3 regions of the Brenneria rubrifaciens genome follow, and region 1 is predicted to be linked to each of the others. Evidence: predicted binding sites of a transcription regulator. Region 1 holds the regulator's gene; each other region holds the start of a gene.

Region 1 (5,684 bases):
ATACGTTCTCCTTCGGCCATTACTTCGATCCTCAGTTACTCGGTTATGCTTCACTGCGCGTGCTTAATCAGGAAGTGCTGACGCCAGGCTCTTCATTCCAGCCGCGCACATACCCGCGCGTGGATATTTTAAATATCGTTCTCCAGGGTGAAGCGGAGTACCGCGACAGTAACGGTCGCTATATCCACGCCAAAGAAGGGGATGTTTTACTGCTCGCGACCCAGCCGAACATCAGCTATAGCGAATATAATACCAGTGGTTGTAGCCCGCTGACGCGTATGCAACTGTGGCTTGATGCCTGCCCAACGCGAGAAAACAGTCCGCTACAGCGCCTGTCGCTGAACAAAACCGGCCATTGTTTAGTGGCCTCGCCAGAGGGGGAACAAGGCAGCCTGCAACTCCGCCAACAAGTGTGGATTCATCATTTAGAATGGCAAAAAAATGACCAACAAACCATTACATTGCATGGAAATCGGGCTTACCTTCAGTTGATTCATGGTTCGATGAGTATTCAGGAACCGTCTGGCCGTCAAGTGCTGCATTGTGGTGACGGTGCGTTTATTCAGCAAGAAACCCGCTTGACCTTACAGGCTGAAACAGCCCTACGCGCCTTGTTAATCGATCTGGTCGCCTAACGCTCTCCCTTTCCTTTTCAACGCTCTGGGTGAGCCAGCGTCGCTCGCTCGGCGTTTTTCTCCCGCCGTGGTAAGATATACGATATTTTTCTCTGCGTCGGGGTGATATGGCATGACAATAGATTTAACCACTCAGGACAGACTACTTGCTCAGGCTGAACAAATTTGTCAGCAGCGCGGCGTTCGTCTGACGCCACAGCGACTGGAAGTGTTGCGTCTGATGGCGCGGCAGTCCGGCGCCATAAGTGCCTACGATCTGCTCGATCTTTTGCGAAAATCAGAACCGCAGGCCAAACCACCGACAGTCTACCGCGCGCTGGATTTTTTGCTGGAGCAGGGGTTTATTCATCGGGTTGAGTCAAATAACAGCTATGTGCTTTGTCATCGTATCGAGGATCATAGTCACACTTCCGCGCTCTTTATCTGTGACCGCTGTAGTCAGGTTACCGAGCGTAAGACGGAAGGAGTGGAAGAAACATTGCGTGAATTGGCGCAACAGGCGGGTTTTACCCTGCGTCAAAGCGTTATCGAAGCGCGTGGGCTTTGTGGAGCGTGTCAGGAAGTCGCGGCATGTAAACAGACGGATCGATGCGATCACGACCACAGCATACCGATCAAAAAACGCTAGCCCTCACGTAAATCGCAAGGGCTAATCAAACATTTCCCTTGTCTCCCGGCGCACTTAGCCTCCCTTGACATCCCAGTTTATCCTGATTTAACAAGCTGGATTGCCACGCCGCCAAGCCTTATCTGCCTTCCTTACCAGAAGTATTTGTTATGGCTTTCCCAATCTTTTACTTCTTTCTCGGCGGCTTCTTTCTTGTATCCATAGCGTTCCTGAATCTTGCCAACCAATTGTTCACGTTTACCTTCGATAACCTTCAGATCATCGTCAGTCAATTTACCCCACTGTTCTTTCGCTTTACCTTTAAACTGTTTCCAGTTACCGCCAGCTTGATCCTTATTCATAATTATCTCCACACCTTAGGTTTAAGATGGCATAAATGAATAGTGATTTATGCGCATTACGTTAGTTTCAGATAAGCCATTCAGTAAGCGTCATCACAGGCATTCTCTTCTCTTTCAATACCAGCGACGTTCACTGGATCTGACTCAGATTGTCGTGAAATGGCCTGATGAGTTGAAAAGATAATAATGCTTATCCTCAAATAAATTATAGACGATAGTTCCGGTTATTTTATTTAAAGCAGACCCTAAGTCTAAAAAAACGCTCATATAGATGACGGAATCGCTTAAAAAAATATAAAGAACAGCAAGTAATAGCCGCCTTTTATTTGTCTCGTTAAATGTAAATAAATGTATCAGCAACAGATTGCAACGCGGTTTCTGCAAGCAAAGCGCAGTGAATGAAGAAAGTGTATAAACCACATCGCCCCTGAACGGGGCGATGTGTGAAGAAAATGTCAGAGCAACAAGCTTAACTATTACGCCTGGCTAGGGTGGGAATCAGCTCCAGTCTCCGTTGCGAATTACGCCAACGGCCAGACCTTCGATAGAAAAACTCTGTTCGCGCAGATCCACAACGATGGGTGAAAACGCTTCGTTTTCAGCCAGCAAATAAACCATATTCCCCTGTTTTTTCAGTCGTTTCACCGTCACTTCATCTTCGATGCGGGCAACGACGATCTGGCCGTTATGAACATTCTGCGTTTTGTGTACGGCCAGCAGGTCACCATCCATAATACCGATATCTTTCATTGACATGCCATTTACACGCAGCAAGAAATCCGCACCAGGCTTGAACATGGCCGGGTCAATCTGGTAATGACATTCAATATGCTGCTGCGCCAGAAGCGGTTCCCCGGCGGCAACACGTCCCACCAACGGAATGCCAGTCTCTTCTTCCATCAGCAAGCGAATACCGCGCGATGCGCCAGATACGATTTGAATCACGCCTTTGCGCGCCAATGCTTTTAAATGCTCTTCAGCAGCATTCGGCGAACGAAACCCCAATTGCTGGGCAATTTCTGCACGTGTAGGCGGCATACCGGTCTGCACAATATGATCGCGGATCAGGTCATAAACCTGTTGCTGTCTGGCTGTTAATACTTTCATTCCGCCCCCCTGGTTGTTTATACAGTCTTGCTGTGAGTATATACAGGTCATCTGCGATTGGAAACCAGGATGTGTGTAAACCTCGGTTTTTCATTAATTTCTGCAAGCCCTTACGCAAAATGCTGCCAAAGAATACTGCCCCATACCACAGCCGCCAGCAGAATAGCCACCAAGACCGACGCCGAGCCAATGTCTTTCGCCCGACCAGACAGTTCATGATGTTCAGTACCCACGCGATCCACTACGGCTTCAATCGCGCTGTTCGCCAGTTCAAACAGCATGATCAACACGACCGAGCTAATAAGCAGTAGCCTCTCAACCAGGGTGACAGGCAGAAGACAGGCAATAACCACCCCGACAATCGTCAGCACGGTTTCCTGCCGAAAGGCCGCTTCATGCCGCCATGCCTGTCGCAGTCCTTTAAGGGAATAGCCGGTTGCCTTGATAATCCGGGTCATCCCCGTTGATTTATTCATTTATGCTCCCAATTTATAAGCGATAGCTCGGCATTTTAACGCTGAACCGTTGTCTCACCACCACAGATCTCCAGCGCAGTTTCTGGTATCCTTGCGACGCGTTGCTAACAAGAGGCTTCAAGTTGTTATGTCAGGTTGGCGTAAAATTTACTATAAATTATTGTGTTTCCCACTCAGGCTGTTGGTGAAAAGTAAAGTCATACCCATAGATCCTGTGACTGAACTGGGCTTAGACCCGTCGCGTCCGATTCTCTATGTATTGCCTTACAATTCTAAGGCAGATTTAATAACACTGCGGACAAAATGTCAGGCGTTTGGCCTGCCCGATCCTCTGCAACCCGTAGACGTTGGCGGAGTGGAACTGCCTAGTCATGTCTTCATCAATGATGGCCCACGCGTTTTCCGCTACTACGTTCCAAAGCAAGAATCGGTAAAGCTGTTTCACGACTATCTGGATTTACACCGCGCCAATCCCGATCTGAATGTGCAGATGGTGCCGGTTTCCGTTATGTTTGGCCGTTCGCCTGGCCGTGAAGGGCAAAATCAGGCCACCCCGCATTTACGGTTGCTGAACGGTATCGAGAAATTTTTCGCCGTGTTGTGGTTAGGTCGGGACAGTTTTGTCCGCTTTTCCAGCCCTGTGTCATTACGCTATATGGCGACTGAACACGGCACGGACAAAACCATCGCTCACAAGCTGGCACGCGTCGCGCGAATGCACTTCTCGCGCCAGCGTCTGGCGGCGGTAGGTCCGCGTCTGCCGGTGCGTCAGGAGCTGTTCAATAAACTGCTTAACTCTAAAGCGGTCACAAAAGCCATTGATGACGAGGCGCGCAGCAAAAAACTCTCCCATGAAAGAGCGCAGCAAAACGCCATTGCCCTGATGGAAGAAATTGCCGCCGATTTTTCTTATGAAGCCATCCGTTTATCCGACCGCATATTGGGCTGGACCTGGAACCGTCTCTATCAGGGGATTAACGTCCATAATGCCGAACGGGTACGCCAACTGGCGCAGGACGGGCACGAAATCGTCTATGTTCCCTGCCATCGCAGCCATATGGACTATCTGCTGCTTTCCTACGTGCTCTATCATCAGGGGTTGGTTCCTCCGCACATCGCCGCCGGGATCAACCTGAATTTCTGGCCTGCCGGCCCGATCTTCCGACGCCTGGGCGCGTTCTTTATTCGCCGTACTTTCAAAGGCAATAAACTGTATTCCACCATTTTTCGCGAATATTTGGGCGAGCTTTTTGCCCGGGGCTACTCGGTCGAGTATTTTGTTGAAGGTGGCCGCTCCCGAACAGGACGCCTGCTGGAGCCGAAGACCGGCACGCTGGCCATGACCATTCAGGCCATGCTGCGCGGCGGTACGCGCCCCATTACGTTGGTGCCCATCTATGTCGGCTATGAGCACGTCATGGAAGTCGGCACCTACGCCAAAGAGCTGCGTGGCGCGACAAAAGAGAAAGAAGGCTTTATACAGATGGTGCGCGGCTTACGTAAGTTGCGCAACCTCGGACAAGGCTATGTGAACTTCGGGGAACCGCTGCCGTTAACCACCTATCTGAATCAGCATGTGCCGCAATGGCGTGACGCCATTGACCCGATTGAAGCGCAGCGCCCAAGCTGGTTAACGCCGACGGTGCAGGATATCGCCACGGATATTATGGTGCGCATCAACAACGCCGCGGCAGCAAACGCCATGAACCTTTGTTCGACAGCATTACTGGCGTCACGCCAGCGTTCTTTGACCCGCGAACAAATGTATGAGCAGTTGGATTGCTATCTGCAACTCCTGCGTAATGTTCCTTACCATAAAGATATCACCGCGCCGAAAAAGACGCCGTATGAATTGCTGGAACACGCGCTGGGCATGGATAAATTTGAAGTCGAGAAAGACAACATCGGCGACATCATTATTCTGCCGCGGGAACAGGCCGTGCTGATGACCTATTACCGTAATAATATTCAGCACCTGCTGATACTGCCTTCGCTCATCGCCAGTATCGTGATCCACCATCGGCATATTACCCTGACCGAACTGGTCCGGCAGATTACGCTGATTTATCCTCTGCTTCAGGCAGAACTGTTTCTGCACTACACCAGAGAACAATTGCCGGCCGTGTTATCCGCATTAATAGCGGAACTCACAAGGCAGGCGTTGCTGTTCAGCAAAGAGGATGAGCTGCTTATCAACCCGGCGCGGATTCGCACGTTGCAACTCCTGGCCGCCGGGGTGCGCGAAACACTGCAACGCTATGCCATCACGCTTTCGTTGCTGGGAGCAAACCCCGGCATCCATCGCGGGACGCTGGAAAAAGAGAGCCGCAATATGGCGCAGCGGTTATCGGTTCTGCACGGTATCAACGCGCCGGAGTTTTTCGATAAAGCCGTGTTTTCAACGCTGGTTGTCACCTTACGCAATGAAGGCTATATCACGGATAGCAGCGAGGCGGCGCAGGGAAACATCCTGGAAATCTATCACATTCTGGGCGAC
Region 2 (5,684 bases), 1.4 Mb from region 1:
GCTGGCTGTCTGACGTGCAGGGCGCAAAGATCGATGAGGTCTTTATTGGTTCCTGTATGACCAACATCGGTCATTTCCGGGCGGCGGGTAAACTGCTGGACAGTCACAAGGGCCAACTGCCCACGCGTCTGTGGGTGGCGCCGCCGACTAAAATGGACGCGGCTCAACTGACGGAAGAAGGCTACTATAGCGTGTTCGGCAAGAGCGGCGCGCGGATAGAAATCCCTGGCTGTTCGCTCTGTATGGGAAATCAGGCGCGAGTGGCCGACGGTGCGACGGTGGTTTCCACCTCCACGCGTAATTTCCCGAACCGTTTAGGAACCGGCGCCAATGTTTATCTGGCTTCCGCGGAATTGGCGGCCGTCGCGTCGCTGCTGGGCCGTCTGCCGACGCCGGAAGAGTACCGGATCTATATGGATCAGGTCGATGAAACGGCGCAGGACACCTACCGCTACCTGAATTTTGATCGTCTGGGTCAATATACGGAAAAAGCGGATGGGGTGATCTTCCAGACCACCGTATAAATCGCTATAGTCCATCTCTTCGGGGAGGCCACTGTGCCTCCCTTTTTTATGACGGGCGCCACCCTTCGGAACGCCGCGGGCGACATTGAAAATCGCGCCCGGCGATTTTTCACCGTCAACTTTGCGGGTTGTCACTGCGGTGAGGCGGGATGGCCGTTACACTCATTACATTCATATTACTGAGGATGACATCATGGACTATGAATTCTTGCGGGACGTTACCGGCCAGGTGATTGTACGTGTGTCGATGGGACATGAAGCGATTGGTCATTGGTTAAATGAAGAAGTAAAAGGCCAGTTGGCGCTGCTCGATGAGGTGGAAGACGCGGCCCGTTTAGTCACGGGGAGTGAGCGCCAGTGGCGTAAAGTCGGGCACGAATACACGCTGCTGCTGGACGAAGAGGAGGTGATGATTCAGGCGAATCAGCTTGAATTCACGGTAGATGAAATGGAGGAAGGCATGAGCTACTATGATGAAGAAAGCCTGTCTCTTTGTGGGTTGGAGGACTTTCTCAGGCTAGTGGCGAAATACCGCGAGTTTGTGCAGCAGTACTAATATCGAGTTTGGCGATGACTTAGCAACGTGGACAGGCTCGAAAATTCCTCTCCTTCCCAGATGAGGGGCGTTCTGCTGTACCCATCAGGAATGATAAATTAATTATCCTCGGTAAAATCCAATGCCGCCGTCCCGGTCAGAGACGATCTTTTGTTAATCGGCGACGGCCGATGCCCTCTTCTTGTTCTGTCCAAGCCAGGCTGCGCCGCGAACGCCGCTGCTGTCTCCATGCTCCGCCTGAAGAATAGGGGTGGTAAAGGTATTGCTGAAAACATAGCGGGCGACCTGCGTCTCCAGTCCCCGATACAACAGGCTACGATTTGACAGCCCGCCGCCAATCACGATGACATCGGGATCGAGCAGATTGACTACGCCCGCCAGTGAACGAGCCAGTTGATCCTGAAACAGTGCAAAGTGCGTGCAGGCGTCGCTATCCCCCCTGTCAACGGCGTCCAGAATAGCTTTGGCTGTCAGCGTACAGTTATAGCGTTGGTTGTAGCGTTGTGATAACCCCGTACCGGAAATAAAGGATTCAATACAATTAACTTGCCCGCAGTAACAGGTAACGGCAGGGCCGTCCCGTTCCGGGGCATAGCGCGGCAGGTCGTTATGTCCCCATTCACCGGCCGAACGGTTGCGCCCGTCGAGCACCTGCTGATGAATGGCAATGCCGCCGCCGCAGCCAGTGCCGAGGATCACGCCAAACACGGTATCGTATCCTTTTCCCGCTCCGTCTATGGCTTCCGACAGCGTGAAACAGTTCGCGTCATTACTGATGGCGATCGGCTGCCGGTAGTATGTTTCAAGCATGGCGGGCAGCGGCTGCTGGTTGATGACCAGAATATTGGAGTTTTTGATTTCGCCGTTGCCGGACTCGACGGTTCCCGGTAGGCAGATCCCCAGGCTAAAGGGCGTTGGCAGTGCCTGACGAGCCTCGTCGATAACGTGGCACAGCAGGTCAAAGAACGCGGCGTAGCTTTGCTTTTCCGTGGGGTAGCGCTGTTTGTACACGACCTCGCCGCGGGGATTCAGCGCGACGGCTTCTATTTTCGACCCACCGATATCAATACCCAGACTTAACATGCTTATCGTTCCTGCTCAAAACCTGACGGCACACCTGTTTCGTAAATAGTCTACTTATTTTAGTTAACTAAACCCACAGATATTTGTTAAGGAAGCGGGCAGCGCTTGCAGGGGGGAAATTCGCTTGCCGTGTTGGAACGCCTGATTCACTATCCAAAGACACGATACTGAAACAATGTATGCTAATAATCTATTGTTTTATCAATAAAAAACCCCCGTAATAACGGGGGCTTATATATTTTTTTACTAAAAAGCTTTAGGTAAATCCTAAAACGGAATGTCGTCATCAAAGTCCATTGGTGGCTCATTGCTTTGCGCCGGCGCGTTATTCTGCGCAGGACGTGACGGCTGTGGCTGAGCGCCGCCGCTGAATGAGGCGCCGCCCTGTGGCTGCTGAGGTTGTCCCCAACCGCCTTGCTGCTGGCCGCCGCTTGCAGGCGCACCGCCGCCGCCCTGACGCCCGCCCAGCATTTGCATGGTGCCGCCGATGTTGACCACGACTTCGGTGGTGTAGCGATCCGCACCCGCCTGATCGGTCCATTTGCGGGTTTGCAGTGAACCTTCAATATACACCTGAGAGCCTTTGCGCAGGTATTCGCCCGCCACTTCAGCCAGCTTGCCGAACAGGACGACGCGGTGCCATTCGGTTTTCTCTTTCTGCTCGCCGGTTTGTTTGTCACGCCAGCTTTCGGACGTGGCCAGTGTGATGTTGGCAACTGCACCACCATTCGGCATATAGCGAACTTCCGGGTCCTGCCCCAGATGTCCGACAAGAATCACTTTATTAACGCCTCTGCTGGCCATGCTCGTGTCTCCTGATGAATCAATAGATTTATTTTAAGTCTAAACGAACAATCTTAACATGGGAAAAGTATCTGTCATACCTGCGTAACGCGATCAAAAATGTAGGAAACGTTTGCAACACTTGCAAAGGAATTGTCTTGAATGCTGTATATCTATTCAGTGTTTTTGATGATAGGCTTGCCCTGCCTACCACGTTTGTGGAGCCGTCGACGGCGACGTTAAAAAACGTTCCTGACGTTTTTTTTGTGCCATAATTGCACGTTTCGTACCCGTTGTCTCCGTCAGCGAGATGACGCAAAAACAGTCTTTATTCCGGGAAGTGTGTGAATGGATAAGATCGAAGTTCGTGGTGCCCGTACTCATAATCTTAAGAATGTCAATCTGATCATCCCCCGCGACAAGCTGATTGTGATCACCGGGCTGTCCGGTTCAGGCAAGTCGTCGCTGGCGTTTGACACATTGTATGCCGAAGGGCAGCGGCGCTACGTCGAGTCACTTTCCGCTTATGCGCGTCAGTTCTTGTCGCTGATGGAAAAACCGGACGTCGATCATATCGAAGGGCTCTCTCCCGCCATCTCCATTGAGCAGAAGTCCACTTCCCATAACCCACGCTCAACAGTGGGGACGATCACCGAAATTCATGACTATCTGCGCTTGTTGTTTGCGCGCGTGGGTGAGCCGCGTTGTCCTGAGCACGATGTGCCGCTGGATGCCCAGACGGTCAGCCAGATGGTGGACAACGTACTGGCGCAGCCCGAGGGTAAACGCCTGATGCTGCTGGCGCCGATTGTGAAAGATCGTAAAGGCGAGCACACCAAGACGCTGGAGAATCTGGCGACGCAAGGATATATCCGCGCGCGCATCGACGGTGAAGTATGCGATCTGTCCGATCCGCCGAAACTGGAGTTACAGAAAAAGCATACCATTGAAGTGGTGGTTGATCGTTTCAAAGTCCGTGACGATTTGGCTCAGCGTCTGGCGGAGTCGTTTGAGACGGCGCTGGAACTTTCCGGCGGCAGTGCGGTGGTGGCGGACATGGATGACCCGACGACGCCGGAACTGCTGTTTTCAGCCAACTTCGCCTGTCCGGTCTGCGGCTACAGCATGCATGAGCTGGAACCGCGTATGTTTTCGTTCAATAACCCCGCCGGGGCTTGTCCGAGCTGCGACGGCCTGGGGGTGCAGCAATTTTTCGATCCGGCGCGCGTGGTGCAGAATGGGGAACTGTCGCTGTCGGGGGGGGCAATCCGCGGCTGGGATCGTCGTAACTTCTATTATTTCCAGATGCTGCGTTCGCTGGCCGATCATTACAAATTTGATGTGGACGCGCCGTTTGAAAGCCTGAGCGCCTCCGTCCAGAAGCTGATTCTGTATGGTTCAGGCAAAGAAAATATCGAGTTTAAATATATCAATGATCGCGGCGATACCTCGGTGCGCCGCCATCCGTTCGAGGGCGTCCTGCACAATATGGAGCGCCGTTATAAAGAGACGGAGTCCAGCGCGGTGCGGGAAGATCTGGCGAAATTTATCAGCAATCGTTCCTGCGCCAGTTGTGGCGGTACGCGTCTGCGTGAAGAAGCGCGCCATGTGTTTGTCGAACAGACCACGTTGCCGCAGATTTCCGATATGAGCATCGGCCATGCGATGAGTTTCTTCCAGAATATGAAGCTCAGCGGGCAGCGTGCGCAGATTGCGGAGAAAGTGTTGAAAGAAATCGGCGATCGCCTGAGATTTCTGGTCAATGTCGGGCTTAATTACCTGTCGCTGTCGCGTTCGGCGGAAACCCTGTCCGGCGGCGAGGCGCAGCGTATTCGTCTGGCAAGCCAGATTGGGGCGGGGTTGGTGGGGGTGATGTATGTGCTGGATGAACCGTCCATCGGTTTGCATCAGCGTGATAACGAGCGTTTGCTGGAAACCCTGATTCATCTGCGTAACCTGGGTAATACCGTGATTGTGGTCGAGCATGATGAGGATGCGATTCGGGCCGCCGACCATGTGATTGATATCGGTCCGGGGGCGGGGGTGCACGGCGGTCGAATTGTCGCCGAAGGCACGATGGCGCAGATTATGGCGGTGCCTGATTCGCTGACCGGGCAGTTTCTGAGCGGCAAACGCAAAATTGACGTGCCGGAACATCGCGTTCCGGCTGATCCGACCAAAGTGCTAAAGCTGATTGGCGCGAAAGGCAATAACCTCAAAGATGTGACGCTGACTTTACCCGTCGGGCTGTTCACCTGCGTGACTGGCGTGTCGGGATCGGGGAAATCCACCCTGATCAATGATACGTTGTTCCCGCTGGCGCAGCGTCAGCTAAACGGCGCAACGCTGGCGGAGCCGGAGGCATACCGTGAGATTCAGGGGCTGGAGCATTTCGACAAGGTCATTGACATCGATCAGAGCCCGATTGGGCGCACGCCACGCTCCAACCCGGCGACCTATACCGGTATTTTCACGCCGATCCGCGAGCTGTTCGCCGGCGTGCCGGAAGCGCGCTCCCGTGGCTATAACCCCGGCCGTTTCAGTTTTAACGTTCGCGGCGGACGCTGTGAAGCCTGTCAGGGTGACGGCGTGATCAAAGTGGAAATGCATTTTCTGCCGGACATTTATGTGCCTTGCGATCAGTGCAAAGGCAAGCGCTATAACCGCGAAACGCTGGAAATCAAGTACAAAAGCAAAGGTATCCACGAAGTGCTGGATATGACCATCGAAGAGGCCCG
Region 3 (5,684 bases), 1.8 Mb from region 1:
TCACAAAACCAAGTAAAAGTGAAAAGCGTAACCAACGCTGCGCCAGCTTGCCTTGTTGCCGAAGCCAATGGGTCAATTCTTGCTGTCTGGTTTTATTCATCAGGCACCAGGTCGTCGTATTGCATGAAGAGTGTTAATGGAAATGACGCTTATATAACTGTTACTTAACAAGCTGGTCCGCTGACACTCAGAATGCCGCCATGTTACCTCGACAGCAACGGGCTGCAAATCAAAAGGAAGCGTGAAATAGGGAGCGCGATCAATTTTTGCGTGTTGGCAATCGTAAAAAGGAAAATGCATCCGGGAAAGAGAAACGCCGCCCGGATGCAGGAAGTGGGGGTTATTTGACCGCGGTCAAACCATCCAGATAACGCTCGGCATCCAGGGCCGCCATGCAACCTGTCCCCGCGGAGGTAATCGCCTGACGATAGATATGATCCATCACATCGCCTGCGGCGAAGACGCCGGGAATACTGGTTTGGGTCGCATTGCCATGAATGCCCGACTGTACCTTGATGTAGCCGTTTTCAAGTTCGAGCTGACCGCCGAACACGGCAGTGTTGGGGCTGTGACCGATCGCAATAAAGACACCTGCCAGCGCCAGCTCTTCCATTGTGCCGCTACTGGTATCACGCAGGCGCACTCCGGTAACGCCCATGTTGTCACCCAGAACTTCATCCAGCGTGCGGTTGACATGAAGCACGATATTGCCGTTTTTCACTTTATCCATCAGCCGGTCGATCAAGATTTTTTCTGAACGGAAACTGTCACGGCGGTGGATCAAATGCACTTCTGCTGCAATGTTGGATAAATAGAGCGCTTCCTCAACGGCCGTGTTGCCGCCGCCGACAACGGCGACTTTCTGATTGCGGTAGAAGAAACCATCGCAGGTCGCGCAGGCGGAAACGCCTTTACCTTTGAACGCCTCTTCAGAAGGGAGACCCAGATAGCGCGCTGATGCACCCGTTGCGATGATCAGCGCATCGCAGGTGTATTCGGCACTGTCGCCGAATAAACGGAATGGACGGGTTTGCAAGTCAACGCGCTGAATGTGATCGAACACAATCTCAGTTTTGAATTTCTCAGCGTGAGCGTGCATACGCTCCATTAGCAGCGGACCGGTTAGATCGTCCGCGTCGCCCGGCCAGTTTTCCACCTCGGTGGTGGTAGTCAACTGACCGCCTTTTTCCATACCGGTGATCAATACCGGATTGAGGTTAGCCCGTGCAGCATAAACCGCGGCGGTGTACCCCGCCGGGCCTGAACCCAGAATCAATAGCTTGTGGTGTTTAACGGTACTCATGAGTTCCTCATTTCACGATGACGGACAATGGCGATGATTGTAAGTAAATTACCAGTGTAAAAAAAGTGTGAGAAAAAATTGTTAGCTATTTGTTTAATCGCTGATAGCTATTGGGAGACACAATTTGCTGGTAGATCAGCCACATTCATAGAAAAAATGATTGAGATGGGGACTGGTGGGCGCTTTATCTTATCTAATCTGGTATTTTCTTCTGATTTTCATTGTTTTGCTTTGACAATCGGCTGGGCTTTTGCGAAAACATCTGGGTAAGAGGAAATTTTTTGTATGTGAATAGTTAAAAGCTCGGCTTTTCATTCATGTGCTATCCGGTAGGTCTTTGCGCCATGGAAACATCGCTTTTGTCTGGTCTGATGTTGACCAAAGAGACAGGGTGGTGACGGATAAGTACTGAAGGATAATGACTTTTGATATACAAAATAGACAACGGATCTTCTTTGGGGCGGCTCTGATGCATTTAAGTCTGTCGGAGTGTAGCAAGGCAGGGAAAAGTGAAGAGAGACAATAATAATGGTAGACACTAAAAAACGACCAGGAAAAGATCTTGATCGTATCGATCGTAATATTCTGAACGAATTGCAAAAAGATGGACGGATTTCCAACGTCGAGCTTTCCAAACGGGTAGGACTGTCGCCGACGCCTTGTCTGGAGCGCGTGCGCCGTCTGGAGAGACAAGGTTTCATCAACGGCTATACTGCGCTGCTCAATCCACATTATCTGGATGCCTCGCTGCTGGTGTTCGTTGAAATCACGCTAAACCGCGGTGCGCCGGATGTCTTTGAGCAATTCAATGCGGCGGTGCAAAAGCTGGAGGAAATTCAGGAGTGTCATCTGGTTTCCGGTGACTTTGACTATCTGCTGAAAACGCGTGTGCCGGATATGTCCGCTTACCGTAAGCTGTTGGGCGAGACGTTGCTGCGTCTCCCAGGCGTTAACGATACGCGTACCTATGTGGTGATGGAAGAAGTTAAGCAAAGCAATCGGCTGGTCATTAAGACACGATAAAAGCATGGATGCAAAACCCGATAAATTCAGCTACACTCCTGTGAATTTATACAGTTCCAGCGCCGGGTTTTTCTCGGCGCTTTGTCATAAACCTTTACAGGCCCTGGAGAGACACTTGAGCCAGGAATATACAGAAGATAAAGATATTACCCTGAAAAAACTCAGCGGTACTCGTCGTTTGCTTGAAGCGATATTGATCGTCGTGGCGCTTTTTGCCCTCTATCTCGGTGTCGCGTTGCTCAGCTTCAGCCCTTCCGATCCCAGTTGGTCACAAACTGCCTGGCATGAGCCTATTCATAATTTTGGCGGTGTGGCTGGCGCTTGGCTTGCCGATACCCTGTTGTTCATTTTTGGCGTGCTGGCTTATGCCATTCCCCCCATCATGTTATCCCTGTGCTGGGCGGCGTTCTGTCAGCGCGATAATCAGAATGTCATTGACTATTTCACCCTTTCATTGCGCCTGATTGGTGCACTGGCGCTGATTCTCACCTCTTGCGGTCTGGCCGCGTTGAATGTTGACGATCTCTACTATTTTGCTTCCGGCGGTGTATTGGGAAGCTTACTGAGCAGTTCCATGATTCCCCGTTTTAACAGCATGGGCGCCACCTTGATTCTTTTGTGTGTCTGGGCGGCGGGATTGACGCTGTTCACCGGTTGGTCGTGGTTGACGATTGCGGAAAAAATAGGCGCTGGCGTTTTAGGTTGTTTGACCTTTATGTCTAATCGCTCGCGTCGTGATGAAGACGATCGTGATGTCCTTGAATCTTCGACTGAAGTGGAAATGCCTGAACCGCCGGGTTCTCCGGCGCTAGCGGCAAATGCCGATGATGACGCGCTTTTTTCTGCCCCATCAGTGGCGCAAATCCTGACGGCGGCTAATACCAAGCCTGAAAATATAACCGCGGGAGATTCGACGTCTCAGATATCTGCTGAAATTGCGCCAATGACGCTGGGGCAACCCACGTCTCCCTCAGCAGAGCAACTGCTCGCGGCACAGCAGAAGATCGATCGGGGCTCCTCAATGAATCCGCCGTTATATTCGTTTGAACTGCCTTCCACTTCGGATAATCATCACGACCGTGCCGATGCGTATACGCCGTACGGTAGCGACGATATGCCGCCAGTCATCCAGCCAGTCGCATCGCCGCCTGATGAACTTAGGTCAGGTCTGACGGATGCGGCGGCGGTAAGCGCGGCTTCATACAAGGTAAACAATACCTTCATGCCTGCCGTCGGCGCGACGGAGGATGAGAATCCGAAGATGAAACAAGGTGCCGGCCCGGAACTGCCTCGTCCGAATCCGGTGCGTATTCCGACGCGTCGTGAACTGGCCTCCTACGGAATCAAATTGCCCTCACAGCGGTTGGCGGAACAGCAGGCAAAGCTGTCCCAATCCCCAAATGAGCCGGGTGAGAACAATGACTCGGACGATCAGGATGATATCGCGTTGCAGGAGGCGGCATTGCAGCAGCAATACATCGCACAGCAACGCCAGCGCTATGGCGAAGATCAACCGCAGCAGGAAGACCATGCGGAACCGGCACAGGAAGAAGATGAGGATGCGGCCGAATCCAGCGCAGAGCCGTCAATGCCCGCGCCGCAGGAAGAACAATCCCCCGCACGCGCGCCCATTATGGATAGCCTGATTCATCCTTTCCTGATGCGCAACGATCAGCCTTTGCAAAAACCGACGACGCCGCTGCCGACATTGGATTTATTAACGGCCCCGCCAGCCAGCGAAGCGCCGATAGACAATTTTGCGCTTGAGCAAACCGCCCGTTTGATTGAAGCCCGGCTAGCGGATTTCCGGGTAAAAGCCGATGTTGTCGATCACTATCCCGGCCCGGTGATTACCCGCTATGAACTGGATCTTGCGCCTGGCGTGAAAGCGGCGCGTATCTCCAATTTGTCACGTGATTTGGCGCGCTCCTTGTCCGTGGTTGCAGTGCGTATTGTCGAAGTGATCCCGGGAAAAACCTTTGTAGGTTTGGAATTGCCGAACCAGCATCGGCAAACGGTTTATCTGCGGGAGGTGTTGGATTGCGCGCGTTTCCGTGAAAGCGCATCGCCGCTGACTATCGTGTTGGGTAAAGACATTGCCGGGGAACCGGTGGTTGCTGATCTTGCGAAAATGCCGCATTTGCTGGTTGCCGGTACGACAGGTTCCGGTAAGTCGGTCGGCGTCAACGCGATGATTCTCAGCATGCTGTATAAAGCGACGCCGGAAGATGTGCGTTTCATCATGATCGACCCGAAAATGCTGGAGCTTTCCGTTTATGAGGGTATCCCTCATCTGCTGACGGAAGTGGTGACGGATATGAAAGACGCCGCTAATGCATTGCGTTGGTGTGTGGGTGAAATGGAACGTCGCTATAAACTGATGTCGGCGCTGGGGGTTCGTAATCTGTCCGGGTATAACGATCGGGTCAGGGAAGCGGAGGCGATGGGACGTCCGATCCCCGATCCTTTCTGGAAGCCAGGCGATAGCATGGATATGACGCCACCGGTATTGGAAAAACTACCGTATATCGTGGTGATGGTCGACGAATTTGCCGATCTAATGATGGCGGTCGGCAAGAAGGTTGAAGAGCTGATCGCCAGACTGGCGCAGAAAGCCCGCGCTGCCGGTATCCATCTGGTGTTGGCGACACAGCGCCCTTCGGTGGATGTTATTACCGGTCTTATCAAAGCGAACATCCCGACTCGTATCGCGTTTACCGTATCGAGCAAGATAGACTCGCGTACCATTCTCGATCAGGGCGGCGCGGAATCCTTGCTGGGGATGGGGGATATGCTCTACATGGCGCCCAACTCATCCATACCTGTACGCGTTCATGGCGCTTTTGTCCGCGATCAGGAAGTGCATGCGGTGGTTCAGGATTGGAAAGCCCGCGGAAGACCCCAATATATCGATAATATCGTCAGCGGCAGTGATGAAGGGGAAGGCGGCAGCTTGGGCCTGGATGGTGATGAGGAACTCGATCCCTTGTTTGATCAAGCGGTTGCATTTGTTGTCGATAAACGCCGGGCGTCTATCTCCGGGGTGCAGCGACAGTTCCGTATTGGCTATAATCGCGCCGCGCGAATCGTTGAACAGATGGAAGCGCAAGGGATTGTCAGTTCACCGGGCCACAACGGTAACCGGGAAGTGTTGGCTCCGCCGCCAATAGAGTAAAAATAGATAAGGACTGCGTTTGCCGTTCTTATGCAAAGAAGCGTAAAAACCGCCATTAACAGACGATTTTCCCTATCACTGTCCGAGTCGCTTTGGCTATAACGTATCGACCACGCAAACGGTCTGATGGCTTCACCATGATGGTGCGTGATATCAGAAAATTCGAAGGATTTTGTATGATGA

The links. Region 1 encodes LexA, which represses DNA repair genes until DNA is damaged. Its sites were predicted from a motif close to TNCTGTATGTACATACAGNA; they were not measured.
Region 2: a site for LexA is predicted at 3,110-3,129, ahead of uvrA (excinuclease ABC subunit UvrA). Genes of this name have one in related genera too.
Region 3: a site for LexA is predicted at 2,363-2,382, ahead of EH207_RS10230 (DNA translocase FtsK 4TM domain-containing protein). Genes of this name have one in related genera too.

What each region holds. Positions count from the first base shown of each region.
Region 1 is NZ_CP034035.1:449,431-455,114, reverse strand. Features, by position in the region: gene EH207_RS02135 (pirin family protein) at 1-635, shown strand, start outside; gene zur (zinc uptake transcriptional repressor Zur) at 748-1,263, shown strand; gene EH207_RS02125 (CsbD family protein) at 1,395-1,604, opposite strand; gene lexA (transcriptional repressor LexA) at 2,103-2,711, opposite strand; gene EH207_RS02115 (diacylglycerol kinase) at 2,822-3,187, opposite strand; gene plsB (glycerol-3-phosphate 1-O-acyltransferase PlsB) at 3,315-5,684, shown strand, end outside.
Region 2 is NZ_CP034035.1:3,073,873-3,079,556, reverse strand. Features, by position in the region: gene acnB (bifunctional aconitate hydratase 2/2-methylisocitrate dehydratase) at 1-524, shown strand, start outside; gene yacL (protein YacL) at 718-1,080, shown strand; gene EH207_RS13970 (ROK family protein) at 1,234-2,163, opposite strand; gene ssb1 (single-stranded DNA-binding protein SSB1) at 2,431-2,967, opposite strand; gene uvrA (excinuclease ABC subunit UvrA) at 3,295-5,684, shown strand, end outside.
Region 3 is NZ_CP034035.1:2,209,354-2,215,037, reverse strand. Features, by position in the region: gene cydD (heme ABC transporter permease/ATP-binding protein CydD) at 1-100, opposite strand, end outside; gene trxB (thioredoxin-disulfide reductase) at 341-1,303, opposite strand; gene lrp (leucine-responsive transcriptional regulator Lrp) at 1,832-2,326, shown strand; gene EH207_RS10230 (DNA translocase FtsK 4TM domain-containing protein) at 2,442-5,501, shown strand; gene lolA (outer membrane lipoprotein periplasmic chaperone LolA) at 5,681-5,684, shown strand, end outside.